DNA from 4 places in the Ruegeria sp. ABF4_144 genome. Region 3 is predicted to be linked to each of the others. Evidence: riboswitches for the same ligand, from Rfam matches in the RefSeq annotation. Region 3 holds a riboswitch; each other region holds the start of a gene.

Region 1 (7,371 bases), 1.1 Mb from region 3:
GTGTTGTTTCCGTATCTATGGTTGCTAACGGAGCGGGCATTGCAACCTCATACCAGAGCCTGGCTAAACAGCGCTAAGCGCTGCGGCGAGAGAGGCATCTCCCCCCGCTGCATGATAGGTGGCTGACTGACACGCATCAGCCCCAAGTCAATCAACCAAGGGGACAGACCACTCTCTCGCATGACGTCCAAACGTACAAACTGGCCGACAAGACCTGTCAGATGGCGTGCGATCAGTGCTTGTGCGTCTTGGACACTGTCCGCCACGACAGGGCCGACAACATATCCCAGTCCAAAGGGTCGACAAGCCGCATACCCGGACACCTTGCCATTCCGTCGCATGACTGAAATGCGTGTATTCGAGGCCATCCAATTGACCAATGCCGCCCGGTCTCCTCCGAAGCTTCGATTTTCAACTTCGATAACGCCTTTCAGATCATCTGCCTCTGCGTCTTGCGCCCCTACAATGCCTGGTGCTTTGCCAACGATCCCCTGATGTTGAACAATGTATGCAACATCCTGAAAACCGAGTTTTTGATAGAGTGGTCTGCCAGAAACAGTAGCCACCAGCCGGATATGTCTTTCTTCTTTTTCGATCAATGACGTGACCAAGGAGCGACCCAGCCCTTGTCCTCGTTGGTCTTCCGAAACGATGACCATGTTAATCGTCGACATTTCCGGCCCGAAGTCAGATCTCAAAGCTGTGCCTATCAGCCCATAACTCTTGGTAGCCACGACGCCCTCCGAAAAGGGCAACAGCATCTCCCAGTCTTTACGCTGATGTGGCCAGCCTACGGCCGCAGATAGTTCGACACTCGGGTTTAAGTGTTCGCATCGAAATTGGGTGAGTTCAAAAGTCATAGGGCAACACCGACAGATGATAGGGATTGATGTGGTAAGCCTTTGACGAAATGACAGCTACTCAGCTGGTTTCTGCGTAAATTACTCTGCTCCTATCCACAAGTGCCTCAGCGGTTTCGAACTTGGAAAACCACCCTCACTGCTTCCCCGTTATCCTTGCGGCTAAGAGTGCAAGAAACCGTCACTGCGAGGAAACACAAGACGCGTTGAAACGACTAAAATGCGTACTGGCCGATATCTGCTGACTCGCGTAAACTTGATCAAGCCATAAAGAAAATTCCAGCCCGTCGATCTATATATTGACAATCAAATCCCACCACACCCAATATGGTGTTGCTTCGGTTCTTTCGATTCCTGTCGAAAGCTAAGAGGGAAACCGGTGAGATTCCGGCGCTGCCCCCGCAACTGTAAGCGGAGAGTTCGGCTGACTACGCCACTGAAAGCACGCTTTTGGGAAGGCCAGACCGAACGATGATCCGCAAGCCAGGAGACCTGCCGCAAGCGTGAATGATAACCACGAACGGAGGGTTCGGGGGCGTCTGACGGGCCTGTTTGCCCATGGCGTCCTCGGCTTTGATTAAAGGGACTGAGGACAAATGAGCATTACCGTATATTCCAAACCCGCCTGCGTACAATGCACTGCCACCACCCGTGCGCTGGACGCTAAAGGCATAACCTATGACGTCATCGATCTGACCCAGGACGACGGCGCCATGTCCCATGTGACCGAGCTGGGATATCGTCAGGCACCTGTCGTTGTGGCCGGCAGTGATCATTGGTCGGGTTTCCGCCCGGACATGATCGCACAACTGGCCTAATCCATGGCCACGCCGATCCCGGCGCTGGTCTATTTCTCATCGAAATCCGGAAACACCCACCGCTTTGTGACGCGGCTGGGCCTGACCTCTTTCCGCATACCGAACGGGATGGACCAGCTGCCTGACCCCAAAGGACCCTATGTTCTGATCTGCCCAACCTACGCTGATGGCGAGGGGCGCGGTGCAGTGCCGAAACAGGTGATCCGCTTTTTGAATGACCCAGCCATCCGTTCCGGGATCATAGGGGTGATCGGCACAGGCAACCGCAATTTCGGTGCGACCTACGCCCTGTCCGGTCGCATCATCGCCCAAAAATGCAACGTGCCGCTGCTCTATTCGTTCGAGCTTGCAGGCACCGACACTGACATCACCCGCGTCCGCGCCGGGCTTGAAAAACTATGGAGACATCTATGCTCGACAGCAGCGTAAACGAGCAGGACTATCACGCATTGAACGCGATGCTGAACCTCTATGATGGTGAGGGGAAGATCCGCTTTGAAGCCGACCGCATGGCCGCGCGGCAGTACTTCCTGCAGCATGTGAATCAGAACACCGTGTTCTTCCATTCTCTGGATGAAAAGTTGGGCTATCTGGTGTCCGAAGGCTATTACGAAGAGGCCGTGCTGGACCAGTATTCCAAGAACTTCATGCGCAAGATCTGGGATGCGGCCTATGCCAAGAAATTTCGGTTCCCGACCTTTCTGGGTGCGTTCAAGTATTATACCTCGTACACGCTAAAAACCCGTGACGGACAGCGATTCTTGGAACGCTATGAGGACCGCGTTGTCATGACCGCACTGGCGTTGGCGCGGGGAGATGAGGCGCTGGCCATGTCCTTCATGGAGGAGATCCTAGAAGGCCGCTTCCAGCCTGCCACGCCGACCTTCCTGAACGCGGGTAAAGCGTCGCGCGGTGAGCTGATCTCGTGCTTCCTGCTGCGGCTGGAAGACAACATGGAAAGCATCGGGCGCGGTATCAACTCGGCCCTGCAACTGTCCAAACGCGGCGGCGGCGTGGCCTTGCTGTTGACCAATATCCGCGAGCACGGCGCGCCGATTAAGGGGATCGAGAACCAGTCCTCGGGCGTAATCCCGGTGATGAAGCTGTTGGAGGACAGCTTTTCCTACGCCAACCAGCTGGGCGCGCGGCAGGGGGCCGGGGCAGTATACCTGAACGCGCACCATCCAGATATCATGCGGTTCCTCGACACCAAGCGCGAGAACGCGGACGAGAAAATCCGCATCAAGACGCTAAGCCTTGGCGTGGTGATCCCCGATATCACCTTTGAGTTGGCGAAGAAGAACGCCGACATGTACCTGTTCTCGCCGCATGACGTGGAAAAGGTTCATGGCGTGCCATTCTCGGAAATCTCAGTCACCGAGAAATACCACGAGATGGTGGATGACAAGCGCATCCGTAAATCCAAGGTCAACGCGCGTGAATTCTTCCAGACCATTGCCGAGTTGCAGTTCGAATCCGGCTATCCGTATGTGATGTTCGAGGACACGGTGAACCGGATGAACCCCATCGCGGGGCGGATCAACATGTCGAACCTGTGTTCCGAAATCTTGCAGGTCAATGAAGCATCCGAGTTCAACGATGACCTCAGCTATGCGCATCTGGGCACGGATATCTCCTGCAACCTCGGGTCGCTTAACATCGCGAAGACCATGGATGGCAACGATCTGGGTCGCACTGTCGGAGCTGCGATCCGCGCTTTGACTGCCGTGTCCGAGATGTCGGCGATCGACTCGGTGCCCTCGGTGCGTCGCGGTAATGACGAAAGCCACGCGATTGGTCTGGGGCAGATGAACCTGCATGGGTTCCTGGCGCGCGAACACATCCACTATGGCACGCCCGAGGGTGTCGAGTTCACGTCGGTTTACTTTGCCGCCGTGGCCTATCACGCGATCCGCACCTCTTGCGATCTGGCGCAGGAACGCAAGGCGTCGTTCAAGGGCTTCGAGGAATCCGACTATGCCTCGGGCACCTTCTTCGACAAATACACCACCCGCGATTGGCTGCCCGAAAGCGAGCGGGTGAAGGCGTTGTTCGAGGACATCGCCCTGCCCACACGCGAAGACTGGGCGGCGCTAAAGGCCGATGTGATGAAACACGGCCTCTATAACCGCAACCTTCAGGCCGTGCCGCCAACAGGGTCGATCAGCTACATCAACAACTCGACCTCTTCGATCCACCCGATCGTGTCCAAGATCGAGATTCGCAAAGAAGGCAAGATTGGCCGCGTTTATTACCCGGCGGCCTTCATGAACAATGACAACCTCGAATACTACCGCGATGCCTACGAGATCGGCCCCGAGGCACTGATCGACACCTATGCCGCGGCCACCGAACACGTGGATCAGGGCCTGTCGCTGACCCTGTTCTTCCCGGCCGAGGCCACCACCCGCGATATCAACCGCGCACAAATCTACGCGTGGAAGAAGGGCATCAAAACCATTTACTACATCCGCCTGCGCCAGGAGGCCCTTGAAGGGACCGAAGTGCAGGGCTGCGTATCCTGCAGTTTGTAAGGGGAACGAAAATGAAAGACATGATCCAAACCAAGATCCCCCGCGCGATCAACTGGAACCGGTTGGACGACGACAAAGACCTTGAGGTCTGGAACCGTCTGACGGTGAACTTCTGGCTGCCGGAAAAAGTGCCGCTGTCCAACGACATCCAAAGCTGGGTCACTCTGACGGACCATGAAAAGCAACTGACCATCCGCGTTTTCACCGGCTTGACCCTGCTGGACACGATCCAGAACACCGTCGGCGCGCCTGCCCTGATGCCGGACGCAGTGACCCCGCATGAAGAGGCCGTGTTGACCAACATCGCCTTCATGGAGGCGGTTCACGCGCGCAGTTATTCCTCGATCTTTTCGACGCTGTGTTCGACCAAGGAAATCGACGAGGCCTTCCGCTGGTCCGAGGAAAACCCACACCTGCAGGCCAAGGCCGAGGCCATCCTGAACACCTATGCCCCCGGCAACGACCCGTTGAAACGCAAGATCGCGTCGGTGTTTCTGGAAAGCTTCCTGTTCTATTCCGGCTTTTACCTGCCGATGTACTGGTCCAGCCGTGCCAAGCTGACCAACACCGCCGACCTGATCCGCCTGATCATCCGCGATGAGGCCGTGCATGGCTATTACATCGGCTACAAGTTCCAGCGGGGCTATGAGAAACTGTCTGAGGCGGAACAGCAGGAGCTGAAAGACTATGCCTTCGGCTTGATGTTTGAGCTTTACGGTATCGAAAACCAGTACACCGAGGAGCTCTATGACGAAATCGGTCTGACCGAGGACGTGAAGGTCTTCCTGCACTACAACGCCAACAAGGCGCTGCAGAACCTCGGGTTCGAGGCCCTGTTCCCACCCGAAGTCTCCGAAGTGAACCCGGCCATTCTGGCGGCACTTAGCCCCGACAGTGAAAACCACGACTTCTTCTCGGGCTCCGGCTCTTCTTATGTCATTGGCAAGGCGGTCGCCACCGAAGACGAGGATTGGGACTTCTGATGCCGAAGGACACCCTCGCAATTGTCAAAGAATGGCACGCGGCGTTCGACGTTCCGGTCGTTGACGCCCCGTCGATCCCCGAGGAGCGCGCGCAGATGCGGCTGGCGATCCTTGAAGAGGAAGTGGCCGAGCTGCGTACTGCAGTTGAGGCTGGTGATCTGATCGAAGTTCTGGATGCGCTTTGCGACATCCAGTACGTGCTCGACGGCACGCTTCTCGAATTTGGCCTGCACGGTTTCAAGCAGGATGCGATGGAAGAGGTCCACGCGTCGAACATGTCCAAACTCGGTGCCGATGGGCGGCCGGTTCTGCGTGACGACGGCAAGGTGCTGAAAGGGCCGGACTTCCGGCGGCCCGATCTGGCCCGCATTCTGCAGCGGACATAGTCAGCGCATCGAAACCGCAGCAAGCGTCAGCCACGCTGCGGTTTCGAATGCAAACCGCCTAAACCTCGACTTCAACCTTGCCGATCGGGTTTGAGCAGCAGGCAAGAATGTAACCTGCCTCGATGTCGTCTTCGGAGATCCCGCCATTGTGGACCATGTGGACCTCTCCGGCCGTTTTCTTGACCTTGCAGGTTCCGCAGACACCGAAAGTACATCCCGACGGAATGTTCAGACCAACCGAACGGGCGGCGGCAAGAACCGTATCGGTCTCAGTGACCTTGGCAGTCACGCCGGAGCTTGCAAACAGGATCTCAGCGCTGCTGTCATCGTCGAGGACAACGTCATCCAACTCAGGCTGATCCGCCTCGGTTTCCACCGGCGCGCCAAAGCTCTCCTGATGGTAGTTGTCCATATCAAAGCCAAGACCGGCCAGAGCGTCGCGCACAGCCTGCATGAAGGGCTCAGGGCCGCAGCAGTAAACCTCGCGCTCAAGGTAATCAGGGGCCATCAACCCCAGCATCAAGATTTTGCTTCAAAGCTAAGGCCTTAGGTTGTTGCGCGGGAAAACTCGCCAAACAGTCTGGAAGCGGACGCAGATCAGCCCTCCTACAAAGGCAGTTCCGGCATGGATCGTGTGACCTCGTGCATCTGAACCTCACCGGACCGGTCTATGTTCACAACCAACTTCCGGGCATTCGGGAACCGCTCGAAATAGGCGAAACCGATGACTTCAATCACGTCCATCGACTGACACTGAATCTGATAGTCGGCCTGAAACTCGGCGTGATGTTCCTGATCTGCCGCCGACGTTTCGTCAACTTCCGGACCAAGCCCTTCTGCTAGCAAAGTCACATTGGCCGCTGCCGTGAAGCACGCCGCGTCTTCCGGCAGGGCAAACAACTCCAGGGGCTTGGACAGATCTGAGATTGCTCCGGCAACCAAGGCCCGGTCGTTGTCGGTTTGCGCCGGACGCTCAAATCCGATGATATCTGCAGCAGGCACAGCCAGCGACAAGGACATCTCGCCCTCTGAGACCGCTATGTCCAGACGACCCGTGCCATGCTCATGCTCAATCCCAACTTGCATCTGCGACAAAACAGCCGTCGGGATCAAAGTCAGGGCGAGAGCTACGCTTCTCATTAACAGGCACCACCTACCAAGGAATCACACAGTTTATTTTAATATGTTTCAAAATCGGCGCAATCTCGGCCCAGACCGAGCACCCCCACCAGATCTGGGGAGGGTAAGGGTTAACTTACCTGATAATAAAACTCAGGTTGACATGGCTGACTAAATCACTCAGTTTTTGCGCCGTATACGCCGCCCAGGCGGCGCCTGTGAAATTGTTTCTGACAAGAAAGTGTCACCCCATGACCAGATTTTTTGCCGCCGCCAGCGTTTTGACCCTTGGCATCGCATCCGCAGCCGTTGCAGCTGACGCCCCGTCGAAAGCTGATGTTCTGACCACCTACGCAAACATTGCCGAAGCCAAATACGATGACAGCCTGATCGCGGCGAAGGCTCTGCAAGAAGCTGTGAATGCCCTGATCGCCGAGCCGTCGGATGCCACGCTGAACGCCGCGCGGGCCGCATGGGTGGCCGCGCGCGTGCCCTATCAGCAGACCGAGGTCTACCGTTTCGGCAACGCCATCGTTGATGACTGGGAAGGCAAAGTGAACGCATGGCCACTGGACGAAGGCCTGATCGACTATGTCGACGCATCTTACGGTGGTCCGACCGACGAAAACGAATTCGCAGCGCTGAACGTGATCGCCAACCCCAGCTTTGAG
Region 2 (7,371 bases), 1.2 Mb from region 3:
ACGCTTGATCTAAACAAGCTGGCCGTTTTGTAAGTCCAACTCGTCCGGTGTCAGCGCGGAGCGGAAAGCGGGGGAGTGGCTGACCAAAAGGATGGCCTGTGGCAGCGATTTCAGGATTTCCAGCAGACGCGCTTCGTTCTTGGTGTCCAGCGCGTTGGTGGGTTCGTCCAGCAACAGCACTTCAGGCTGCATCGCCAGAACCGTGGCCAGTGTCACCAGCCGTTTTTCCCCTCCCGAGAGTTTATGTGTGATGCGGTCTTTCAAGTGCATCAGGTCCAGATCACCCAGAACCGAGTCGACTATAGCCAGCGCTTCGTCCCGCGTCTTGCCTAGGTTCAAAGGACCAAAAGCGATATCTTCGGCCACCGTGGGGCAGAACAGCTGATCGTCGGCATCCTGAAACACAAGGCCCACCCGGCGGCGCACTTCGTGAAAATCGGCCTCGGCTTTGCGCTGTTGCCCAAAGACAGTAACCGTGCCCGAGGTCTGGCGTTGCAGCCCCAGCGTGATGCGCAACAGGGTCGATTTGCCGGCACCGTTCGGACCTGTCAGCGATAAGCGTTGTCCGGCGCTCAGCGTTAGGCTGGCCCCGTTCAGAACGGGGGCCTGGCCGGGATACGCAAAGCAGATGTTTTCAAGCGCGATCAGGGTCATGCGAAATCCAATATAACCAGGCCAAGGCAAAGGATACCCATACCCACTGTAAAAACGATGTCCCTGCGGGTCAGGGTAAAATCCTGCAGCAGCAGCATACGCCCCGAAAAACCCCGGCACTTCATTGCGCCGAGGATGCGTTCCGACCGTTCGATTGCGCGCACAAGCATCATGCCAACCAGATAGCCAAAACTGCGATAGGTGTGCCAGTTCGTTCCCGGTCGAAAGCCGCGCACTTTCATTGCAGAACGCAGGCGCAGGTATTCTTCTCGCAGAACTTCGATGTAGCGGATGGTGAACATCAGCAGGTGCACAAGTTTCTCGGGGCAGCGCAGCTGGTGCAGGGCGTGGCCAAGCGTGACGGGCTCCATCGTACCGACCAGCACCATTAAGGACAGGATCACTGTATTTGCGGTCAAGGCGATCTCAATTGCTTTCCACAGACCCTGCCAACTGGCGGGAAAGCCCCAGACAGTAAATATGGGATCACCGGGCATGGAAAAGGGCAGAAGGACCAGCATGAATATGATGAACCCGTCCATCATGGCCATGCGTTTCAGCGTTTTCCGCCAGGGTAGGCGTGACATCAACAATAGGGAAAGCGACACTGTCAGCGCAGCACAGAGTGCGGGGATGGACGACAGCGAAACGGTCACGATGCCAAAAATCACCGCGGTCACGATCCGAACGCGCGGATCCAGCGGGCTGATCAGGCCTTCGCGCTGGACACCTGCCTCGGAGAGTGTCTTTTCACGAGGTCCCAGCGCGTGTGCCATCAGGCAGCCAACTTCCGGCGCGCGGCCAGATAAAAGCCCAGCCCGAACAGCCCGACAATATAGCCGATCCCGCCGAGGATGGTCTGAAGATCGTTCTGTTCGCGATAGGCCGCAATTTCTCGGCGAAGCGGGCGCATCTCGTCGCGGACGACTTTGGCAATCACCTGTTGCTGTTCGGCGTTGAAAGACGCTGCATCACCTGTGGTGGTCGCGGCAGGCGTTTCAATGGCTTCGACACCCATGATTTCGGCCACTTCCGCGGCAGGCATGGTAATTTCAGCGATGTGGCCCGCGCCGAGATCCGCGAAGAATGTATGCGTAACGGCTGAAGTTGGTGTGTAGATAAAGAACCCGTCCGCGTCTGTGACCACGCGACCCAACTCGGTCCCGTCCGGCCCGGTTACGACAACCTCGGTATCGCTTGCCATATCGCCGTTTGAAAACCCAAGTTCACCTTCAATGGCGTCGCCCGATGCAAAGACACCTGCGATGACCTTATGGGCCAGCGCGGGCAAAGGCGCGCAGCAAAAGGCCAGAATTAGAACCAGATGCTTCATGTGGTTGCCCCTTTGACAAAGAGTTCCGGCTTAACCTTGCGAGCTAGTAAAACGGCGAACCCGGTCAACACCGCTTCGATCACCATGACGGGGATATGCGCGAAAAAGACAAGCTTGGCGGCGGGCAGGAATTCATCGCCGGACAAAGCCAGCGATATGGCAACCATCCCGGTTGTGGCGGCGATAGCGAAAGCGCCCCCAACACCACCCCAGATCGCGCCGTGCAGGGGTGAGCCACTTGCGATCAGGCGGCCAAACACCATACCTGCCAGAACGGCAGGCAGTGCGATATTAAGGGTATTTATCCCCAAAACCGTCAGCCCGCCAAAGCCAAAGAAAACAGATTGCAGCAAAAGCCCGACGAACAACGCCGGGAAGGCGGCCCAGCCGAGCAACAGCCCGGCCAAGCCATTCAGGATCAAATGCACCGACGACGGACCAATGGGGACGTGGATCAGCGAGGCCACAAAAAACGTGGCCGAAAGCACCCCCGCAGTGGGGATGCGATCAAGGTCCAGCGACCTGAGACCCATTGCTATCCCACCCGCGGCAGCAACTGCGCCGCCAATGACAACCGGGTTGGACAGGGCTCCGTCGACGATGTGCATTTCTTACTCCATGTCCCAGGCGCGGATCCAGATGACCGCATCCTGGCTGAGTTCTTTGCCCTCATGCTCTGTTGCCCGGCCTGCACCAAGTGCGGCAAAGCCCCAGTAGCCGGCCTTTGGTACGCCGAACGAGAAATAGCCGTTGTCGTCAGAAATGGCGACCACAGCACCGCCGGGCATCGGCGAAACGGACGGAGTGGAGGACGCAGCGCTGTCCATGTCCGGCTCGGCGGCCATGTACTCGATCTCGATCTCGGCACCTGCAACCGGCTGGCCATCGGCCAGAACGCGTCCGGTGAAGGTCGAGCCCGCGATGACGTTGGTCGGCTTGTTCAGCGGAATGATCTCGGTCGGTAGTCCAACCGGGTTCATCCAGTCGGTCGGCAGCTCGTTGCGGTTCAGGAACGCTTTGGTGAGCTGCTGGATGTAGATATCCTCGGATTCTTCATAGTAAGGCTGAGGAACGGTAACCAACACGTAGTCGCCGGAACGTTTCACAGGAACCGAGCCCTTGAACGCCGCCCCTTCGTTTTCACCACCGGTGAAGCGAACGGGTTCCAGTGTGCCCAGCAGGTCGGTTTTTTCACCGTTGTGGATCACATAGAACTCTTGCGGCTTTTCCAGATCCATGACGTGGCCGTTTTCGAACGGGTGCCAAAAGATCAGTTTGACCGGCACATCGCCCGGTTTCTCGATCATGGTGTTGGTGGTGTATTCCAAAAGGAAATGCGCCTGCGCCATGGCAGGAATTGCCAGCGCAGCGGCAGCCGTGCAGAGCAGCTTTTTCATAAGGTCTTGTCCTTGTCCCGTTGTGCCAACCCCGGCACATAAATTTTGTTTGACGACGGGATAAACGGGACCTTGTGCCCTTTTGTGGGCACCGGCCCGACGCGCACCCCGGCATCGGTGACGCACCCCTTCCGGGGGTGCATGTCTGGCAGGTCTCCTGACTTGCAGGTCAAAGCATCGGACTGGCCTTCCCGGGAAAAAATCCCAGTGGCATATCAGCCTTGCTCGCCGCTCACAGTTGCGGGGGCAGTTGCGGCATTGGGTTGTCGTTTGACAGAACCCGCACCGCATTCCCTTTTATCCGGGCGAACCCGGAACCAAACATGCAAAAGCGCATGCCAGACTCATCCGTCGTCAGTCAACTCAAATTTTGCGGCACCTCAACGATTGCTATCTTGCACACTTTCGCGTTGCCCCTCTACCGCGAAGCCTCGCGTTCCGGTCTGGGGGCCTTGAGGATGCTGTTGGTTTTTTAGGGAGCGGGCGGAATTCAGCCGCCTTACAAGCAGCGCGACTATCTATGCCCTCTAAGAAACGCCTGACGCTTTCGTTCAGAGCCTCACTCTTTTGCGCCTGCGTCATGTTGTTCGAAGACAAAGTGGCCCGTGCCTCAGGCGCGCTATTCCCGCATTTTCTCACTCTTTTAACCCGGCTCATGGGAGTGCCAACAAATGGCGCATCCAGCGGCTGATGCTTGGGATACAACCTCGCATCCCGGGGAACGGAGAATAGCCAGATAGGGCAGAATTACATGCAGATCGAGCTAAGAGATTGTGCGTTCGAGCGCGGGGGCAAGTGGAAAGGTAGAGTAGCGAGTATTGCGCCTTCGCTCTTGCTGGGTTTTGTCGGTGGTAGCCGTCACGGCAACGACGGGGCATGCCGAGGTGATCGATAGCGCGCGGACGTCTCCGTTCATCAATGTGGTGGATGAAGACCTGGTTATCAGAGACGCCGGATCGATCGAGGCGAAACCATTGGCCGGACTGGGTTTGGTCGTCTTTGCCCTTCCGGATTGCACAAGCACCCTGACCAACACCGGCGCAGTCCAGGTTTAGGTCAGGGGCAACACCAATGCCGGCAGAGACGTCATCGAGTTGCTGGGCCTGTCTGACAGCTTCGAGAATAGTGACGCGCTGAAGATAGACGTGAATACTGCGAACGGCAGCGCGTTTTTTAACGTGGTTGAAGTTTCAGGCGCGGGTGGGATCACTGGCAGCGCGAGCAGCTCCGGGGCAGTCTTTGGGCGTGCGACAGGCAACAACGCATTCGTAGACGGGGCTATTCGACTGACGTGGGCGGCGGCAGCCTGACCGCCTCCTTGGTAGCGGTACCAATACAGTCGGCGAGGTTGGTTTGAGCTATGAGAAAGCCTTTAATCACGGGGGCAACCTTCGCCTTAAGGCGAGATCGACCCTTGGTGCCGACATATCCACACGGGCTTTGTAGGCCTCCTACGAGTGGCAGTTCTAACCCCGCGCGGGTCCCTGAAGCCGTGTGAAGGCGCACTGGCGGAATTGAGGCAGGTACGCCCCAGAAAACCTCAAGACCGCATCGTTAGCTGTTTGGACCAGTACTGCCGTGCAGACTTTTCGATTGATGGGATCCCAATGAGAAAACCAAAAAGTAATGCAATACTGCTTGGCCTCAAACCCGCTAGTGACGCCAGCTTACTTATGGACCCCGAGTTCTGCGCCCCACGTGTTGCCACGTTACAAAATCCGGACGGTCGAGGTTTTGAAGATCCGGGCCTGAAAGCGGTTCGCGACGCAAAACGTGCCGCGGACTGGTAAGCTTCTACCGGGCGTAGTCCTTGGCGCTGCTTTTTGCGGGTGGTGATCGTGGCGGTGATCTGAGGTCGATTGGAACTCTGCGGAGCATGCGCGCGGGTATTGGGCCTACGGCGTGGGCGCCTGCCCCGAGGGACAGGCTAACACATCGCTCGGACAGTCTAGCTTTACTGCGGTTTAGCCGGGGGTGTACCAGATCGGCGAGGAATAGGCGCGTTCCTGATGGATCAACTGTGCCTCTTTTGGCAGATCGATGCCAAAGCGCAGCTTGTCATACAGCACCCAGCGCGGGGTGGGAATTTCAAGAACCCGCACATAGTAGAAAGCTCGCTCGTTCGGATCGAAGTCAGGATCGGTCCAGACCGTGACCAGTTCGGATGCGCCGATTGTGTTGCTCCAGCTTGCGGTGTCCAGATTTACGGTGTTGCCGACCTCGGGCAGGTTGCCATCCGCGTCCATCTCACGATCATCAGACCAGACCACATTATAGACTTTTTCCTGCAGCGCTCCCTCGGCGTCCAGCCAGCCCTTGACCACCTGAACCCGGTCCAGATTTGCGCCAATCGGGTCGCGCAGAGCGCCGATCAAGAATTTTGGGGCACCATCCCCTTCGCGCGGGCGCAGGTCGCTGCCCATTGGGACGCCTTTAGTGTAGCCGACATCAGCAACAAGCCGGGTCAACAAGTCTTCTTCAGTGAAATCCCAACCGCCAAAGAACCGCAGTCCGATGCGGGGGCCGGTGGTTGCATAAGTTTCCCGGCGTTTGAACGCATCGAAAATGGCCGCACGTGTGTTATCGGCCGCCCAAACAGCAGTGTAACCCGACGCAACCAGCGTATGACCTTCAAATGCCCCCAGATCGCTTTCCACAAACGGGTGCAAGACCCGCGTGGCCGAAGGTTCCGCGCTGACGGACTTGCCGAAATAGTTCTCTTCCTCGGCGGTGGCCAGTGACGTATGGCTGTCGGTCGCTCCACCCATCCCGAACTTATAAGGGTTCACGCCGAACTTTTCTTCCAGCGCCAGACCGCGTTTCAGGGCCTCGCGTGCGTATTCCCCGGCCAGCATGTCTTCGGTTTTCAATTCGGTGATATCCAGATTGCCGACATCCCAGTTTTCATAGTCGGCAAAGGCATCATCGGGGCTAAGGAACGGGTGCGCCTCGCCATCGCCTTTGATTTGTGTGACTTCGTAGTGAGGCTCCCACTTGGCGCGGTTCTGAACATATTCCTCGTCGACCTTGCCACCGTGATAGGTGTCTTCGGTCGGGAACATCCATCCGTTCGACAGGTTGCCGTTATGGGCAAAAGCAACGGCGCGGCCGCCCGTTTTCGACTGATACTCCTCAAGCCAGGCATAGAGCGCTTTGGGATCGGTATCCCCATAAGGCGGTTGCGTCACCGGTGGCACCATCTGCAGCGCCCGGATTGGTCCATCCCTCAGCATCACGTTGCGATGCAAGTTGAACCCCTTAGGAACCGAGGTCCATTCAAACCCGATAAAGGCCGTGAAATTGCCGGGGTCGTTGTGGCGCTCCGCGGCCAGAACGATCTGTTCCCAGGTAAAGGCAAAGGCATCCGCACCGGGGCTGTAGGATTCAAGCAAAAGCTCGGGCAGGGTCATCTGCGAAAAGTTGGTGATGATATCAAACGCCGCTTTCGCCGCGTCTTCGCCACCGGCTTTGTAACCCTCATACCACTCCAATCCCTTCGGTTCGGCCAGAACACCGGGTTTGCCCGCCTGCAGATCGGGGGCAAAACCCATCAAATCGGTGTGGTCGGTTAGCACCATCCAGTCCAGCGGCCGGGCCAGCCTGACGGGTTGGCCAGTCGAGGAAATGACCTGCTCACCTTTGGCGAACCGCCACGCATCATCGGGCAGCAAAGTGTTGCCAAACGCACCGGCGTCTAAGGACAGCCCGGTGTGCAAATGGGTATCGCCCCACAGCGGACGTTCCGGGAAGGACCGATTGGCATAGGGTGAAAATGGTCGTTCAGCAAAGGTCCCCTCGGCGGCTTCCTTGCTGGGGACAGCGTCAGCCATCACACTTGCTGGCAGGAATACCAAAGTGAAAAAGCAGAAAGACAGTCGAAGCATGTGAACCTCCCCCTCACAGACACCGCGATTAGAGTTAAGAAAATATATATCTTGTTTTTACGATATCATGTTGCTTGGCGCATTTGTAAAAAACTTCGAGGGG
Region 3 (7,371 bases):
GATGGCCATCGCGGCCTCTATCTGGCCCATATCCAAAGACTGAAACGCGCCGCGCAGCACTTCGGCGGCAAAGGCACCGAAGACCATACCCAAAGCGATAACGCCCGCCGCCATTGGCGAGAAATTCACCGGCGGCTGATCAAGGGCGCTCATGAGCGCGTTCAGGCCAAGACCGACGCCGTTATAAATCACAAACAGCGTAAGAATTTCAGGCAGGCCGCGCATGGTTGTGGTGTAAAACCGCGCTGCCAGCCTGAGGGGGGCTGACCTTGTCAGCGACATGGTCGAGAACACAAACCCCAGCACCAGACCGACCGGCAAGGCCAGCAGCGCCAGTTGCAGTGTCACCCGAAGACCGGCCAGAAGTTCGTCCCCCCAGCCGGCGTCCCCATATGCGAACAGATCAAGCATTCACGTGCCTTATTCGGCCTTCATAGTGCGAACGTTGATGTCGAAGTAACGGTCGTTGATCTCTTTGTAGGTTCCGTTCTCGATGATCGTTGCCAGCGCCGTGTTCAGGGCCTTGACCAGTTCGGTGTCTTCCTGACGGACTGCGATGCCTACGCCGTCGCCGACGAACTCGGGGTCGGTGATCGGTTCACCCGCAATCTCGCAGCAGGCACCGTCATCGGTTTTGTTGACCCATTCGCTCAACGGGATGGTGTCGCCGACCATGATATCGATCCGTCCGCTGGCCATATCGAGGTTGGCTTCGTCCTGCGTTGCATAAAGGCGCAGGTCGGCATCGGGATAGATCGCCTGAATGAAATCTGCCTGTGTGGTGCCCGATTGCGCGCCAAAGGTTTTGTCAGAAAGTGCCTCGGCCGAGAAATCGGTGATGCCTGCATCTTTGGGCGCAACATAGCTCATGGCCGCCAGATAGTAGGGGTCGGAAAAGGCGACCTTTTTCTTGCGTTCTTCGGTGATGAACATCGAGGCGATCACAAAGTCATACTTGTTGGCGATCAGGCCGGGGATGATGCCATCCCAGTCCTGCGCGACCAGATCACACTCGCGACCCATTTCAGCGCAGAGCGCTAAACCGATATCCACATCGAAACCGGCCAATTTACCTGAGGAATCGATGAAGTTGAACGGAGGGAAGGCCCCCTCAGTGCCGAGGCGCAGCTTATCTTCGGCAAGCGCTGAAGTGGCAGAAAGACCGACCATTACGGTCAGGCCAGCGAGTGTTTTGGTAACGAACTTCATGAGTGTTCTCCTCTGTTGACCGGGGCGGTTTGGCCTCGGCGTGTACGGGTTTTTGTGCTTCAGCAGCGGCTTGCTACTGCTGATTGGAAAGTCTCAAGGCTGATGTTTCGGCCGGTGATCACCACAATGGCTCGGGTGGGTGTCATGTCCCGCACCTCGGGGCTGAGGGCAGCGATTACGGATGTTATGGAGCCGCCCTCAACGATCATGCCTTCGGTTTCAGCAAAGATCGCCATTTCGGGGGCTAAAGCGTCCTCGGCGATCAGGACCGCGCGATCCATGAAGTCACGTACAATCGGGAACGTATAACGATTACGCATCCCGATCGCGCCTGTGATGCAACTGGCCAGGCTGGGATGTTCGTCGACATGAACAGGTTTGCCCGCTTCGAGGCTGCGCACCATGCCGGGTTCTATCTCCATCGACGAACCAACCACTGCTATCTCAGGAGAAATCGATTTTGTGGCCAATGCGATACCGGACAGCAGACCACCGCCGGACAAAGGGGCGACGATCATATCTGCATCGGGAAGATCGCTTAGCGCTTCAAGCGCGATTGTACCCTGACCGGCAATGACATGCAGATCGTCATAGGGATCAGCCCAGGTATAACCGTGCTGTTCGATCAGCCGATCGGCGTGATCCTGAGCCTCGTCCTGGGTGTCCCCGCACACAATCACTTCGGCGCCAAGGTCTCGCATCGCCTGACGTTTGTTTTCAGGACATAGCGAACAAACGACCACCCGTGCTGCTGCGCCAAGGCGCTTCGCCAGATACGCGACGGCCCGGCCATGATTGCCGCTGGACACCGCAATGATGCCACGCGCCTTTTCTTCGTCGCTAAGCTGGAGAATGCGGTTTGACGCCCCCCTGAGCTTGAAACTGCCGGTGGTTTGCAGGTTCTCAAGTTTGAGCCAGATTTCAAACCCGGCGCGCTCAGACAGTGCTTCTGAGAACACCAATGGCGTTTTGCGTACGATCGGAGCAATCCGCTGCGCGGTGCGCATGATGTCCTGGAGCGAGACGTAGCTGCTGGGCGAAATCATGCCAGATCTCCTGTCATGAAAAGAGCATCGCCGCGTGTCACGATGACCGTCGGGGCATCCAGCGCAGGGATGCGGGCCCAAAAGCCGATTCCGGGCACTGATGGGTATACCGAACGCATGCGTTTCAATTCTGGGCCTCCGACTTGGACATCTCCAAATCATGGCAGGCACGCATTGAGGAAAAATCTGTATTTTCAGAAGTAAACTTTTAACCGTTCAAAAGTAATTGGGGTCAGTTCTGAACTTCAGCCAGCGTTTTAAGGAAAAGCTCGACGCGCTTGTCCCCGTGGCCCTTGCGGCTGGCCAGTTTTATGTCGGTGTCGTAAGCGTAAACTTTAGGCAGAAGAGATTTCAATTCGCCGTTCTCAATCCACGGTTCGCAGGCGTGCCGGGGCAGGTAGCCCAGATACAAGCCGCTCAGCACCATGCCCAACATGGCTTCCATCGTGGCCGCCGTCGCGGCGCTAGTGAAAAGACCGTGTGGTTGTGTTTTGTCCCGGTCGTCAAAGCTGCGTTCAGAATACCTTGCTTTGGTGACCGCCTGTTCGATCTCTTGTTCATCTTCAAGATCAAAGGCGGGATGGGCGCGGCCACAACATAATAGCTGTCTTTCAACATTAACGGTCTCGGCCTTCAGCGCTGCGGACAGTTCCCGAAAGGGACCGATGGCAATATTCAGTTCATTGTTGAGCAGCGCCCGTTCCATCTGTGGGGCGCTCATGATGGCGATGTTCAGGGAAATCTCGGGCGCCTGCGCGGCAAACTTCTGGATCACTTTATAGATCGGGCAACGCAGATTGGTCATGATCGCGTCGTCCATTGCGATGCTAAATTGACCGTGCATGTCACCATTATACGCCTCGACCGATCTGGTGAATGTTCCGATGGCCTGGCTGAGCGGTCGCAGCTCCTCGTATACAAGGTGCCCGCCTTCGGTCAGTTGGAACCCGCCGCGTCCACGGTCGCACAGGCGAAACCCCAAGCGGGTTTCCAGATTTGAAATGGCCGCGCTGATAGCGGACAGGCTCATGTTCAGACCGTACTGAGCGGGAGACAACCCGCCGGCCTCAACCACATGCGCAAAGACCTGCAAGAGTTTCAAATCGGCACCGTGAAGGCTCAATTGAACCGGTGCTGATCTTTCAGGGATGTTCTTCCCTGACAATGACTTACCTTTTTGCATTTGAGGGGTGCCTCTCAAATTTTGCACTGGCACAGTCTAGTGAAAGTCACCTCGGGTGGAAATATGGCGGCGATGCTAGTTCTCACGATATCCCGGACCACGTGGCCAATTTGATCCTACAGAGAGTGTGATCGACGTCTGGTCACCAGAAGGCGTAGCCTAGAGCCGAGGCTACGCCTCACAGGCTCAAACGCAAGAACGACCTGCCGACTTAATTGACAAACCCCCAGTCAGTTGTCAGCACGCCCCAGAATTTTCCAATGAAAAACCGAAACCAAACGATGTCTGTTTTGTTTCCGGAAATGTCGCAAGTATTTCAGCGGTCAAAAGTGACTGAAATAGTTTGATGGTCGTGAGGTGCCGCTGTTTGATTCTAAGACAGCGGAGAATTGGGAAGCCGGTGTAAGTCCGGCACTGCCCCCGCAACGGTAAGGAAGGTCAGGTTCGACAATCAACCACTGGGACGAGGATCCCGGGAAGGTCTCGCAACCGGGTGTAAACCCCTTTTAAGTCCGGAAACCAGCCTCTCAGATATGTCAAACCGCGGGTGGCGGTGGGGGCACGGGTTTCGGACGTGATCCTCGCACGCCTCCGGACAGGTCCTCCTTGTCATCTGCCCAAGCAATGCCGCGGGGCGCGGCAGGAGAGCCAGAAATGAACACTATTCAAAGCCTGTTGGCGCGTCGAAACCCGGGCTATGCTCTGGAACAGGCGTTTTATATCGATCCCGAGATTTTTCAGACCGACCTTGAAACCATCCATTACCGCGACTGGCTGTTTGCCATTCCAGCCTGTGAACTGGTGAAAGCAGGCGACTACGTGACGTACAACGTCGGGGCTTACCGAGTGATCATCGTGCGCGGCGCCGACAATCAGATCCGAGCGTTTCACAACACCTGTCGCCATCGCGGCTCCGTCATTTGCAAGGCGGCAAAAGGCAATGCGCCCAAACTGGTTTGTCCGTATCACCAATGGACCTACGAGCTTGACGGCTCACTGCTCTGGGCCCGTGACATGGGGCCGGACTTCGATCCCAAACAGCATGGATTGAAGACAGTCCATTGCCGCGATCTTGCCGGGTTGGTCTTCATCTGCCTTGCGGATAATGCGCCAGATTTCGACACCTTCGCCAACACTGCGCGCCCATATCTTGAGCCGCATGATCTGGGGAATGCCAAGGTCGCCTTTGAAAGCTCGATCATCGAGAACGGCAACTGGAAGCTGGTCTGGGAAAACAACCGCGAGTGCTATCACTGTGGCGGCAACCATCCTGCTTTGTGCCGAACTTTCCCCGACGATCCGGGTGTAACAGGGATAGAAGGCGGTGAAACACCAGCCTACATGCAGGCCCATTTTGACCGGTGTCAGGCTGCGGGCATGCCATCGCAGTTCTATCTGAATGATGATGGCCAATACCGTCTGGCGCGTATGCCGCTGAAAGAAGGCGCTGAGAGCTATACGATGGACGGAAAGTCCGCTGTGCGCCGCTGGTTGGGCCGATCTCCCTTTGCGGATGCGGGATCGTTGTTGAAGTTCCACTATCCAACCACCTGGAACCACTTCCTTGCCGACCATTCGATTGTTTTCCGAGTCACTCCGATCAGTCCGACAGAGACCGAAGTCACGACCAAATGGTTGGTCAACAAAGACGCGGTCGAAGGCGTAGATTACGACGTGAAACGTTTAACCGAAGTTTGGGTCGCCACGAATGACGAAGATCGTCAGGTGGTCGAGGATAACCAGCAGGGCATCAACAGCCCGGCCTATGTGCCTGGTCCGTACTCGCCAATTCAGGAATCCGGCGTTCTGCAGTTCGTGGATTGGTATTGCAACACGTTGTCGGCCCGCCTGGCACCAAACACGCTGGCGGCGGAGTAAGGCTAATGAAAGACCTGAACACGCTCTCTTCTGCCATCTGGCAAGATGGCGAGATGCTGGAATGCGTCTCGGTTGTGCCCGAGATGCCCAACACCGCCAGCTTTTCGTTCCGCGCCCCCTCGGGGGCGCAGTTCGCCTATCACCCCGGTCAGTTCCTGACGCTCGAAATCCCGGCACCGAACCAGCCCGGGGGTATCGTGCATCGCACTTATACGATCTCGTCATCGCCGTCGCGCCCGCGGTCAATCACCATCACCGCCAAAGCGCAACCCGACAGTATCGGCACGCGCTGGATGCTGGACAACCTGCAACCCGGCATGCGCATCAAGGCCATTGGGCCTGCGGGCCTGTTTTCCAACGCGCAAAGCGCGGCAGGCAAGTACCTGTTTATTTCGGCCGGCTCGGGCATCACCCCGATGATGTCGATGACAACCTGCATGTGGGACGAAGGCCGTGATCTGGACGTTGTCTTCATCAACTGTGCCAAGCGGCCATCCGAGATCATCTTCCGCCAACGGTTGGAACAGATGGCCAGCCGCACCGACGGTTTGGACCTAAAATTCGTTGTTGAAGAGCCGGATCGGTATCGCCCGTGGACGGGATATCAGGGTCAGTTCAATCAGTTGATGCTGGGGTTGATGGCCCCTGATTACCTTGAGCGCGAGGTCTATTGCTGCGGCCCTGAACCCTTCATGCAGGCGGTGCGCGACGCTCTGGCCGGTCTTGGTTTTGATATGGACAACTACCATCAGGAGAGCTTTGGCGCGCCGGTGGAAACCGAGGCGGATCAGCCTGAGTTGGATGACGTTGTCCTCGACGATGACAGCAGCGCTGAGATCCTGTTTGCAAGCTCCGGCGTGACTGCCAAGGTCACTGAGACCGATACGGTTCTTGCCGCCGCCCGTTCGGTTGGTCTGAACATTCCGTCGGGATGTACTTTCGGTGTCTGCGGAACCTGCAAGGTCAAGAAAACGGCCGGAGAGGTCCACATGGTCCACAATGGCGGGATCTCCGAAGACGACATCGAGGCAGGTTACATTCTTGCCTGCTGCTCAAACCCGATCGGCAAGGTTGAAGTCGAGGTTTAGGCGGTTTGCATTCGAAACCGCAGCGTGGCTGACGCTTGCTGCGGTTTCGATGCGCTGACTATGTCCGCTGCAGAATGCGGGCCAGATCGGGCCGCCGGAAGTCCGGCCCTTTCAGCACCTTGCCGTCGTCACGCAGAACCGGCCGCCCATCGGCACCGAGTTTGGACATGTTCGACGCGTGGACCTCTTCCATCGCATCCTGCTTGAAACCGTGCAGGCCAAATTCGAGAAGCGTGCCGTCGAGCACGTACTGGATGTCGCAAAGCGCATCCAGAACTTCGATCAGATCACCAGCCTCAACTGCAGTACGCAGCTCGGCCACTTCCTCTTCAAGGATCGCCAGCCGCATCTGCGCGCGCTCCTCGGGGATCGACGGGGCGTCAACGACCGGAACGTCGAACGCCGCGTGCCTTCAGGGAAAATGCCAGACCAGCCTCAGAGCAGTGTCAAATTCACAAGCGCCAGGGCCGCAATCGCCCCGACCCAGGGTGCTACGGGCATTTGTGAAGCTCCGAAGCATCGGGAGCAACAACAGCCAGAGGAGCTATTCCGACGACCGTAGCGTGGTTTCCTGAATCAAGGAAATACGCGGAGCAACGGCAAGCGATAGCTGGTAGCAGATCCTTATGGTTTGCTCCAATAGGCCGCAATGTAAGCGTTCGCCGGATCGCTGCCCTTGGCCTTGAATGCGGTTCTGACTTTCTGTACGTCCGCTTTTTCGCACGCGAACCAAAGGAAGTGATCAGGAAATTCGTCGTGTGCAGCCAATGCGAGATCAGCGAGACTTTGGCCATCTTCCGGACTTAGCCAGGATGTTGAAATGCCACTAGGTGCGCTGAGAGAGTAGGCGCATTGCGGACCGTCCTCCACCCGAACGGTTACGTGCCCTTTGCTGTTTTCCGCCAGGTTTTCAAGGATGCGTGCAGCTGCGGGCAGTGCGGTTTCGTCAGCGAACATCAGAATACGC
Region 4 (7,371 bases), 610 kb from region 3:
TCGCGGCGCTTGGGGTCCAGCCCGTCTGCGTTCGAGAACTCATCCAGCAGCGATTCCAACCGTACCATCCGATCCGGCGTTCCGCTTTCCTTTAGGGCGGGTGGGATGTGGCCAAGCGTAACGGCCCCAATCCGGCGCTTGGCTTGCGCTGCTTCGCCGGGATCGTTGACGATAAAAGGGTAGATCACCGGAAGATCGCGGATCAGCGCTTCGGGCCAGCATTCATGGGAAAGCGCGACAGATTTGCCGGGCAGCCATTCCAGCGTGCCATGGGCGCCGATATGGATCAGGGCGTCCGCGCCCAATCCCGTACGGAGCCACAGATAGAAGGCGACATAGCTGTGGCGCGGGGTGCGCGACAGGTCGTGATAATCGTCATCGCGAAGTTCGGGTGTGCCGCGTTCAGGTTGTAGTGCAATCAGAGCTTTGCCACGACGCAGGGCGGTGAAATGGAACGCACCATCCGCGAAGGTCGGATCGTCCTCGGGGGTGCCCCAGACGTTTTGCAAATCCACGCGCAATTGTTCAGGCATCTCCGCCAGAGCGGCCTGATAGGCGTCCAATGGCCAGGCAAGGCGAGCGTCTGGCAGGGTCTCGGCAATGGGTTCCGCCGGAGCGGTGTCATACCCCTCGCCCTGAAGGTCTGACAGCATTGCCTCGGCCGAGGCCAGCGCGTCAAGGCCTACAGCATGGGCCATTTGCCAGTCTTTACCGGGGTATGTGGAGAGCACCAGCGCCGGGATCTGATTTGCTTTGGGCTTGTCGTTCAGGTTTAGCCACCCGGTGACGCGATCGATGATGGCTTCGATCCGCTCGGCTTCAGCCCGGTGGGCGAAGCGGGAGTATTCCAGATGCGGATCGCGTTTACCCGGTTCCTTGAAGGACGCAATGCCCGCCGAAATGCGGCCGTCCACTTCGGGCAGCACTACATGCATGGCGAGGTCGGCGGGTGAGAGGCCCCGTTCCGCCTCGGCCCACGCTTTGCGGCGGGACGTGGCGAGGGCGACCTGAAAGACCGGCACATTCGCCGCGTCCAGCGGCGAGGTGCCTGACGCGCCTTTGCCTGAGAAAGAGGTGGCGTTGATAATCGCCGAAGGTTCCAAACCGACGATGTTTTCGCGCAGCCATTCGGCAGCTGCGGGAGCTTTGAGGGACGGGGCGAACATGCCCACAGCCTCGAACCCGCGATTGCGCAAGCTTCGGATCAAGGCCGCGACCGGAGCTGTGTCTGCCGAAGTCAAATAGGCGCGGTAAAAGGTGACGACTATGCGTTTCGCGTTGCTTGAGAAGGCAGCTTCCGCCGGGATCACGCCACGATCCGGGCACCATGCACCGCAGTCGGGCAGGGTTTTAGCCCCCATCACTGGACCGGCATAAAGACCCGCCGCCAGCGCCATCTGCGCCAAAGCGGCTTGTGCGGCGACCTCTCCACCGGTATCGCACAGATGCGCCAAGCGGCGCAGAGTCGAGACGGGCAGTGTGGAATAGTCATCCAACCGCGTGTCTTCACGACCATCTGCGGGCAGTACTGCCAGCGCAATGCCCTTGGTCTGCGCCAACGCCAGAACCTGCTGCAACCCGTACGACCAGTAAGGCACGCCGCCGATCAGGCGGATCAGGATGCCTTTTGCGCCCTCCAGCGTCTGTTCGACATAGGTGTCAACGGACAGAGGATGTTTCAGCGCGGTCAGATTGGCCAGCCGCATCGTGGGCATCCGCCCCTCGGGGCCGCCACCGCGATGCCAGCCTGCCGCGAAAGCGCCAAGGTCGCTGTCAGAAAAGGACAGCACCACCAGATCCGCCGGGCTCTGGCCCAGATCGGTCGGGGTTTCGGTTTCTTCTAACCCGTGGCTTTCGCGGAAGACGACGTGCATGGCTTACTCGGCGGCCTCGGTCAGGCCCACGAGGATATCGCGGATAGCTGCCTCTTTGATGTCGTCATGCTCGGCGATGACCACCAGACGCGAGCGGCGCTCTTCACCGGGCTCCCACGGACGGTCATACTGGTGACGCACGCGGGCACCAACAGCCTGCACCAGCAGACGCATCGGTTTGCCTTCAACGGCGGCATAGCCTTTGACGCGCAGGATGTTCAGCTCATTGGCCAAGCGTTCGATTTTGGCGACCAGATCGGCGGGGTCGGTCTGTTCCGGCAGTTCGACGATGATGCTTTCGAAATCGTCATGCTCGTGATCATGGTGGCCGTCATGATGCGACGGACGGGCGTCCATGTCGTCTTCGGCGGCGGCTTCCAGACCCAGCACAACGCGCACGTCCACCGCACCTTCGGCCACTTCAACCACGGGCAGCGGGCGTGGAGCCTCGGCTGCAATGATCGCCTTCGCTTTGGCAACGCCTTCAGAACCCGCCAGATCAGGCTTGGTCAGCAGGATGATATCAGCGCAAGAGATCTGATCCTCGAACACCTCGGACAAGGGCGTTTCGTGGTCGATCGAGTCATCGGCCAGACGCTGGGCGTCCACGGCTTCAACGTTCGGAGCAAAACGACCAGCGGCGACGGCTTCGGCATCGGCCAAAGCGATTACGCCATCGACAGTGATCTTGGACCGGATATCGGGCCAGTCGAACGCCTTCAGCAGCGGTTTGGGCAGGGCGAGACCGGATGTTTCGATGAGGATGTGATCGGGGCGTGGCTCTAGCGCCATCAGCGCCTCGATAGTGGGGATGAAGTCATCGGCAACAGTGCAGCAGATGCAGCCATTGGCCAGTTCCATAATGTTTTCCGCTGGGCAATCCGGGATGGCGCAGGATTTCAGGATATCGCCATCGACACCGACATCGCCGAACTCGTTGACGACCACGGCCAGACGCTTGCCCTGGGGATTCTGCATCAGATGCTTGACCAGCGTAGTCTTTCCCGAGCCCAAAAAGCCGGTGATCACAGTAACAGGGAGTTTTTCGAGGTTTGACATTTTAAGCTCCAATCGGGGGAATACGGGCCGCACAGTTCTTGCGGAAATGCTCTGGGCGCTCACGCCATTTGACCAAGCCATCTTCGGTGGCCAGATACTTGGTCACACCTTCGATGATGGTTTCGACGTGGTCGGTTTCATTCAGGTTTTCGTACACGAAGGTCCAGCGCGAGGGCCCGCCGCGTAAAACGATCGAACAGCCCTGGTCACAGTTTGAAAGGCACTCAACTGGTTTCAGTTCGATGCCTTCGGGCAAACCAGCGTCTTCCAATGCTTTGTGCAGCAAGGTGCCCGGTCGCTGCGAGTCATCCTCGACAGGCACGCCACGACGGCAAGTGGTACAAACCAGCAATTCCACTGGTGTGGTCTCAGTCATGTCTCTCATCCCCCCAAAACCTATTCGTGGGGGACGGGGTTTCATGCGGGCCACGTATTCCGACATGGACCCGACACCGGAACACCCCGCCCGGTTACAACTTCGGGTGCTGGCAGGTCTCCCGGCTTGCGGATGTCAGAGGCTGAGCTCTGGCAGGTGTCCCGCCTTCCCGGCCTTTTGGGCCAGTGGCTTTGGGCACCTTCTCCGGTCACGGTCGCGGGGGCGGCTGCGTTTGACGGAAGTTCCGCTGACGCATTCCCTTTTCATCCATCCGGGGATGGACACCAACGCAAGCGACATGCGGCACGGGCAGGGGCCTTGTCAAGCGCGAGACGGGGGCAGAAACCTCTTGGAATGGAAAAGCGACCAGCTTGGGTCAATCCGCGGCATCTGTTGCCAGCCGATCCCGCAACCACGCGCAGAACAAACCCGCCGCCGCTGTGGTCTGGGTCGCCCGTTCGGCGCTGACCAGATAGTGCGACTGGGCAAAGGGAATCGCGGCGCCTGCTATCGCAATCGGTGCACCTTGCCGGATTGCGTTTTTGGCGAACCGTTCCAGGATCGTTGCATACCCCGCGCCGGCCATCACAAGTTGCAGAGCCGCGACCGTCGTATCCACCGAATGCTGGGGCGGTTGGTCGGGAGGCGCAATGCCGTTGGCCTGAAAATACCGCGCCCAGTTGTCCTCGTACCCAAGGATATGAACCAGCGGCCCTTTGTTCAGTTTCGGGGAGCCGTCCCCGGCTCGGCAGACCGGAACCAGCTTTTCATCGGTGAGTTTTTCGGATCGCACCCCGGGCCAGTCGCCATAGCCAAGCCGGATTTCCACATCCACATCGCCGGGTGTTCCGCTGTCGTTCCAGATGTGCGAGACCAGACGGATAGGAATGTCCGGGTGTTGTGCGGTAAAGTCCGGTAGTTCAGCGGCCACCCAATAGGCTGCCGTCGAAATCGCGGCCCGGATTGTCAGGGTCTGGTGCGAGGCTGGGCCAAACAGGCTGTTGGTGGACAGGGCGATATCGGCCAGCGCGCGTCGCACAGTCAGAGAATAGGATTGCCCCAGCTCTGTCAGCTCCAACCGCCGCGCGTTCCGCGTGAACAGCTTTTGCCCCAGCTCGGCCTCAAGTGACCGAATATGCAGTGATACCGCCGTCTGAGTCAGGCCAAGTTCCCGCGCGGTTGTGGTGAAATTCAGATGGCGTGCGGCGGATTCAAAGCTACGTAGCCAGGCGGGGTTTGGAAGTCGGTCCATCTATCACCAAAATATTTTGCCGATAATGCGTGTTATTATTCATTTACGCTTTGGGCATGCAATAGCGATACTTTGCGCAAACAGCGACCTTCGGGAGGGTAATATGAAAGTCGGATTTATCGGTCTGGGCAATGTTGGCGGCAAGCTGTCGGGATCGCTTCTGCGCAACGGGATTGACCTGACGGTCCATGACCTCAACCCCGATCTGGTGGCCGAATTTGTAGCCCAAGGTGCCAGAGCAGCGGAAAACCCGGCGCAGATGATGCGGGATTGCGATGCGGTTATAACCTGTCTGCCGTCGCCTGCGGCCTCGGATGCCGTCATGCAACAGATGCTGCCCGAGGTCGGATCCGGCAAAATCTGGATGGAGATGTCGACCACCGACGAGGCCGAGGTCAAACGCTTGGGCGCGATGGTGATCGAACGCGGCGGCGCCGCTGTTGATTGCCCTGTGTCCGGCGGGTGCCACCGGGCGGCGACCGGCAATATCTCGATCTTCGCAGGGTGCGACCGTACTACATTCGAGCGGATTTTGCCGTTCCTTATCACGATGGGGCGGCGTGTGCTGCATACAGGTGAGTTGGGCACGGCCTCGGTCCTGAAGGTTCTGACCAACTATCTGGCCACCGCCAACCTGATCACCTGCGCCGAGGCGCTGGTAACTGCCAAGGCTGCTGGAATGGACCTCAACACCACTTATGAGGCGATCAAAATCTCGTCCGGCACGTCCTTCGTGCATGAGACCGAAAGCCAGGTCATCCTGAACGGATCGCGGGATATCTCTTTCACGATGGATTTGGTGAAAAAGGACATCGGTCTGTTTCAGGACGTTGCAGACCGTGCCGGAGTGCCGTTGGAGATCAACCCGGTGATGATCAAAATCTTCGAAGATGGCATCGCCCGCTTCGGTGAGCGCGAACTGTCACCGAACATTATCAAGCGGTTAGAGGAAGCCACCGGTCTGAACATCACGGCCCCCGGGTTCCCGCCCGAGATGCTGGACGACGAGCCCGAAGAGCCGGGGTACGAAGTCATACCGCAGGGCCAGCAGGCAGGGTGAACTACCAGGCGGTGCAGTGCAATCAGTAGCAAACGAAGGGCTGTCCCGGAAGGGGCCGCCTTTTTCCGCGCCGGATGTGTTTGCCTGCGAGACCTGTTCAAATGACGGGATTTCGACGAGCGGGCAACCTTTGTAGACATCAAACTGTGACTCTCGGCCTTTCCTCCAATCGCTTACCGGCGCTTGGGTTCAAACGCGGTTAGTAGAAAATCAATGGCCAAACGAACGCGTCGCGGCAAAAGACGCCCGTCGGGGTAGACAATCCAATGCGCTCTTGCGGCGTCTGCATCTTCGAAATCCTCAAGCAGCAGCTGCACTTTGCCTTCAGCAACCAGGTCCTGAATGTTCTCGTGCGCTGTATAGGCAATGCCCAGCCCGCGTTCGAGCGCCGTGCGCATCAGCGGAATGCTGTTAAAGCGAAACCTGCCACCGACCCTGATCTGCAAGGGGTCTTTGCTTTCGGGATCGCGAAACATCCACGTGTCGCTGGTGGTCACAAGGCAGGAGTGGTCTCTGAGATCCTGTGGTCTTTCCGGTGCTCCGTGTTGTTCTAGGTAGGTGGCAGAGGCCGCGCAGGCCAATTTGCGCGTGCAGAGCTTTCGCGCAATCAGCGAACTGTCGGAAAGTGCACCATAGCGAATGGCAAAATCATACCCTTCTCCGATCAGATCGACGTAGCGATTGCTGAAATCCACCGTGAGGGTCAGCAGGGGGTGATCCTCAACGAAACGCATGAGTTCCGGAATGACGTTTTGCTCGGCAAAGGGACCTGCGGCCGTGACACGCAATGGGCCGGCCAGTTCACTGACCTCGCCCGAGATCGCGTCCTGAGCTTCCTCGGTCGCCGCGATCAAGTCGTTTACCTTGCGTTGATACGCGATCCCTACCTCAGTCAGTCGAACGGTACGTGTTGTGCGTGCGATGAGTTTTACACCCAACTTGTTTTCCAATGCCTGAATGCGCCGGGAAACGTGTGAGGTGGATACGTTCAGTTGATTTGCGGCTTTGGTAAAATTGCCCGTGCGCGCCACTGCTGCGAATTCTTCCAGACCGTCCCAGATCGACAAAATGCACCCCATTATTTCACACTAGCAAAAGAGCATTGCAAATATACCCAATTGAACCTGGTCAACAACACCCGATATGTCCCCCATCAAGTAGATCGCAGCACGCTGCGCCTCAGCCCAATAGGAGACACCATGTCCAAGAAAATCCTAATCGTTTTGACGTCGCACGATACACTTGGCGATACCGGCGAAAAGACCGGGTTCTGGCTGGAAGAGTTGGCCGCGCCCTATTACGCGTTCCTGGACGCGGGTGCCGAACTAACATTGGCCTCCCCGAAAGGCGGCCAACCTCCGCTTGATCCCAAGAGCAGTTCCGCAGACTTCCGGACCGCTGACACTGATCGATTTGAAGCAGACGAAACAGCCAAGGTAGATCTTGCCAACACGCTGAAGCTGTCCGAGGTAAGCGCCTCTGATTACGACGCTGTTTTCTACCCCGGCGGTCATGGCCCGATGTGGGACTTGGTCCAAGATGCGCACTCGATCCAACTGATCGAGGAGTTTTGGGGCCAGGACAAAATCGTGTCAGCCGTGTGCCATGCACCGATTGCTCTGGCGAACGCCAAAGACAAAAGCGGCCAACATATCGTGGCTGGGCGTAGCGTCACGGGGTTCACAAACTCTGAAGAGGATGCAGTTGGTTTGACACAAGTGGTGCCTCAGTTGCTGGAAGACACCCTGAA

What was found. A riboswitch is a leader RNA that binds a small molecule or an ion and turns the genes downstream of it on or off. The one in region 3 is predicted to bind cobalamin.
Positions count from the first base shown of each region.
Region 1: another riboswitch for cobalamin. It lies ahead of nrdH (glutaredoxin-like protein NrdH); the one in region 3 lies ahead of ACXAGD_RS07795 (aromatic ring-hydroxylating oxygenase subunit alpha).
Region 2: another riboswitch for cobalamin. It lies ahead of ACXAGD_RS13645 (DUF4198 domain-containing protein); the one in region 3 lies ahead of ACXAGD_RS07795 (aromatic ring-hydroxylating oxygenase subunit alpha).
Region 4: another riboswitch for cobalamin. It lies ahead of ACXAGD_RS04785 (DUF1636 family protein); the one in region 3 lies ahead of ACXAGD_RS07795 (aromatic ring-hydroxylating oxygenase subunit alpha).

Region 1 covers NZ_JBSWWK010000001.1:416,653-424,023, reverse strand. Annotated here, with positions in the region: gene ACXAGD_RS02180 (GNAT family N-acetyltransferase) at 48-860, opposite strand; cobalamin riboswitch at 1,183-1,374, shown strand; gene nrdH (glutaredoxin-like protein NrdH) at 1,457-1,678, shown strand; gene nrdI (class Ib ribonucleoside-diphosphate reductase assembly flavoprotein NrdI) at 1,694-2,107, shown strand; gene nrdE (class 1b ribonucleoside-diphosphate reductase subunit alpha) at 2,089-4,212, shown strand; gene nrdF (class 1b ribonucleoside-diphosphate reductase subunit beta) at 4,224-5,195, shown strand; gene ACXAGD_RS02155 (pyrophosphohydrolase domain-containing protein) at 5,195-5,581, shown strand; partial or broken gene ACXAGD_RS02150 (2Fe-2S iron-sulfur cluster-binding protein) at 5,640-6,104, opposite strand; gene ACXAGD_RS02145 (ZrgA family zinc uptake protein) at 6,188-6,721, opposite strand; gene ACXAGD_RS02140 (imelysin family protein) at 6,952-7,371, shown strand, end outside.
Region 2 covers NZ_JBSWWK010000001.1:2,726,007-2,733,377, reverse strand. Annotated here, with positions in the region: gene ACXAGD_RS13665 (energy-coupling factor ABC transporter ATP-binding protein) at 10-654, opposite strand; gene cbiQ (cobalt ECF transporter T component CbiQ) at 651-1,430, opposite strand; gene ACXAGD_RS13655 (cobalt ABC transporter permease) at 1,430-1,987, opposite strand; gene cbiM (cobalt transporter CbiM) at 1,984-2,595, opposite strand; gene ACXAGD_RS13645 (DUF4198 domain-containing protein) at 2,599-3,384, opposite strand; cobalamin riboswitch at 3,515-3,721, opposite strand; gene ACXAGD_RS13640 (hypothetical protein) at 4,233-4,439, shown strand; gene ACXAGD_RS13635 (DUF3604 domain-containing protein) at 5,349-7,268, opposite strand.
Region 3 covers NZ_JBSWWK010000001.1:1,530,597-1,537,967, reverse strand. Annotated here, with positions in the region: gene ACXAGD_RS07820 (ABC transporter permease) at 1-411, opposite strand, end outside; gene ACXAGD_RS07815 (ABC transporter substrate-binding protein) at 421-1,209, opposite strand; gene ACXAGD_RS07810 (pyridoxal-phosphate dependent enzyme) at 1,269-2,255, opposite strand; gene ACXAGD_RS07805 (hypothetical protein) at 2,252-2,374, opposite strand; gene ACXAGD_RS07800 (LysR family transcriptional regulator) at 2,488-3,378, opposite strand; cobalamin riboswitch at 3,777-3,980, shown strand; gene ACXAGD_RS07795 (aromatic ring-hydroxylating oxygenase subunit alpha) at 4,093-5,316, shown strand; gene ACXAGD_RS07790 (FAD-binding oxidoreductase) at 5,322-6,404, shown strand; partial or broken gene ACXAGD_RS07785 (pyrophosphohydrolase domain-containing protein) at 6,463-6,798, opposite strand; gene ACXAGD_RS07780 (siderophore-interacting protein) at 7,029-7,371, opposite strand, start outside.
Region 4 covers NZ_JBSWWK010000001.1:924,248-931,618, forward strand. Annotated here, with positions in the region: gene cobN (cobaltochelatase subunit CobN) at 1-1,874, opposite strand, end outside; gene cobW (cobalamin biosynthesis protein CobW) at 1,878-2,933, opposite strand; gene ACXAGD_RS04785 (DUF1636 family protein) at 2,935-3,309, opposite strand; cobalamin riboswitch at 3,404-3,613, opposite strand; gene ACXAGD_RS04790 (LysR substrate-binding domain-containing protein) at 3,686-4,561, opposite strand; gene ACXAGD_RS04795 (NAD(P)-dependent oxidoreductase) at 4,665-5,621, shown strand; gene ACXAGD_RS04800 (LysR family transcriptional regulator) at 5,795-6,688, opposite strand; gene ACXAGD_RS04805 (type 1 glutamine amidotransferase domain-containing protein) at 6,821-7,371, shown strand, end outside.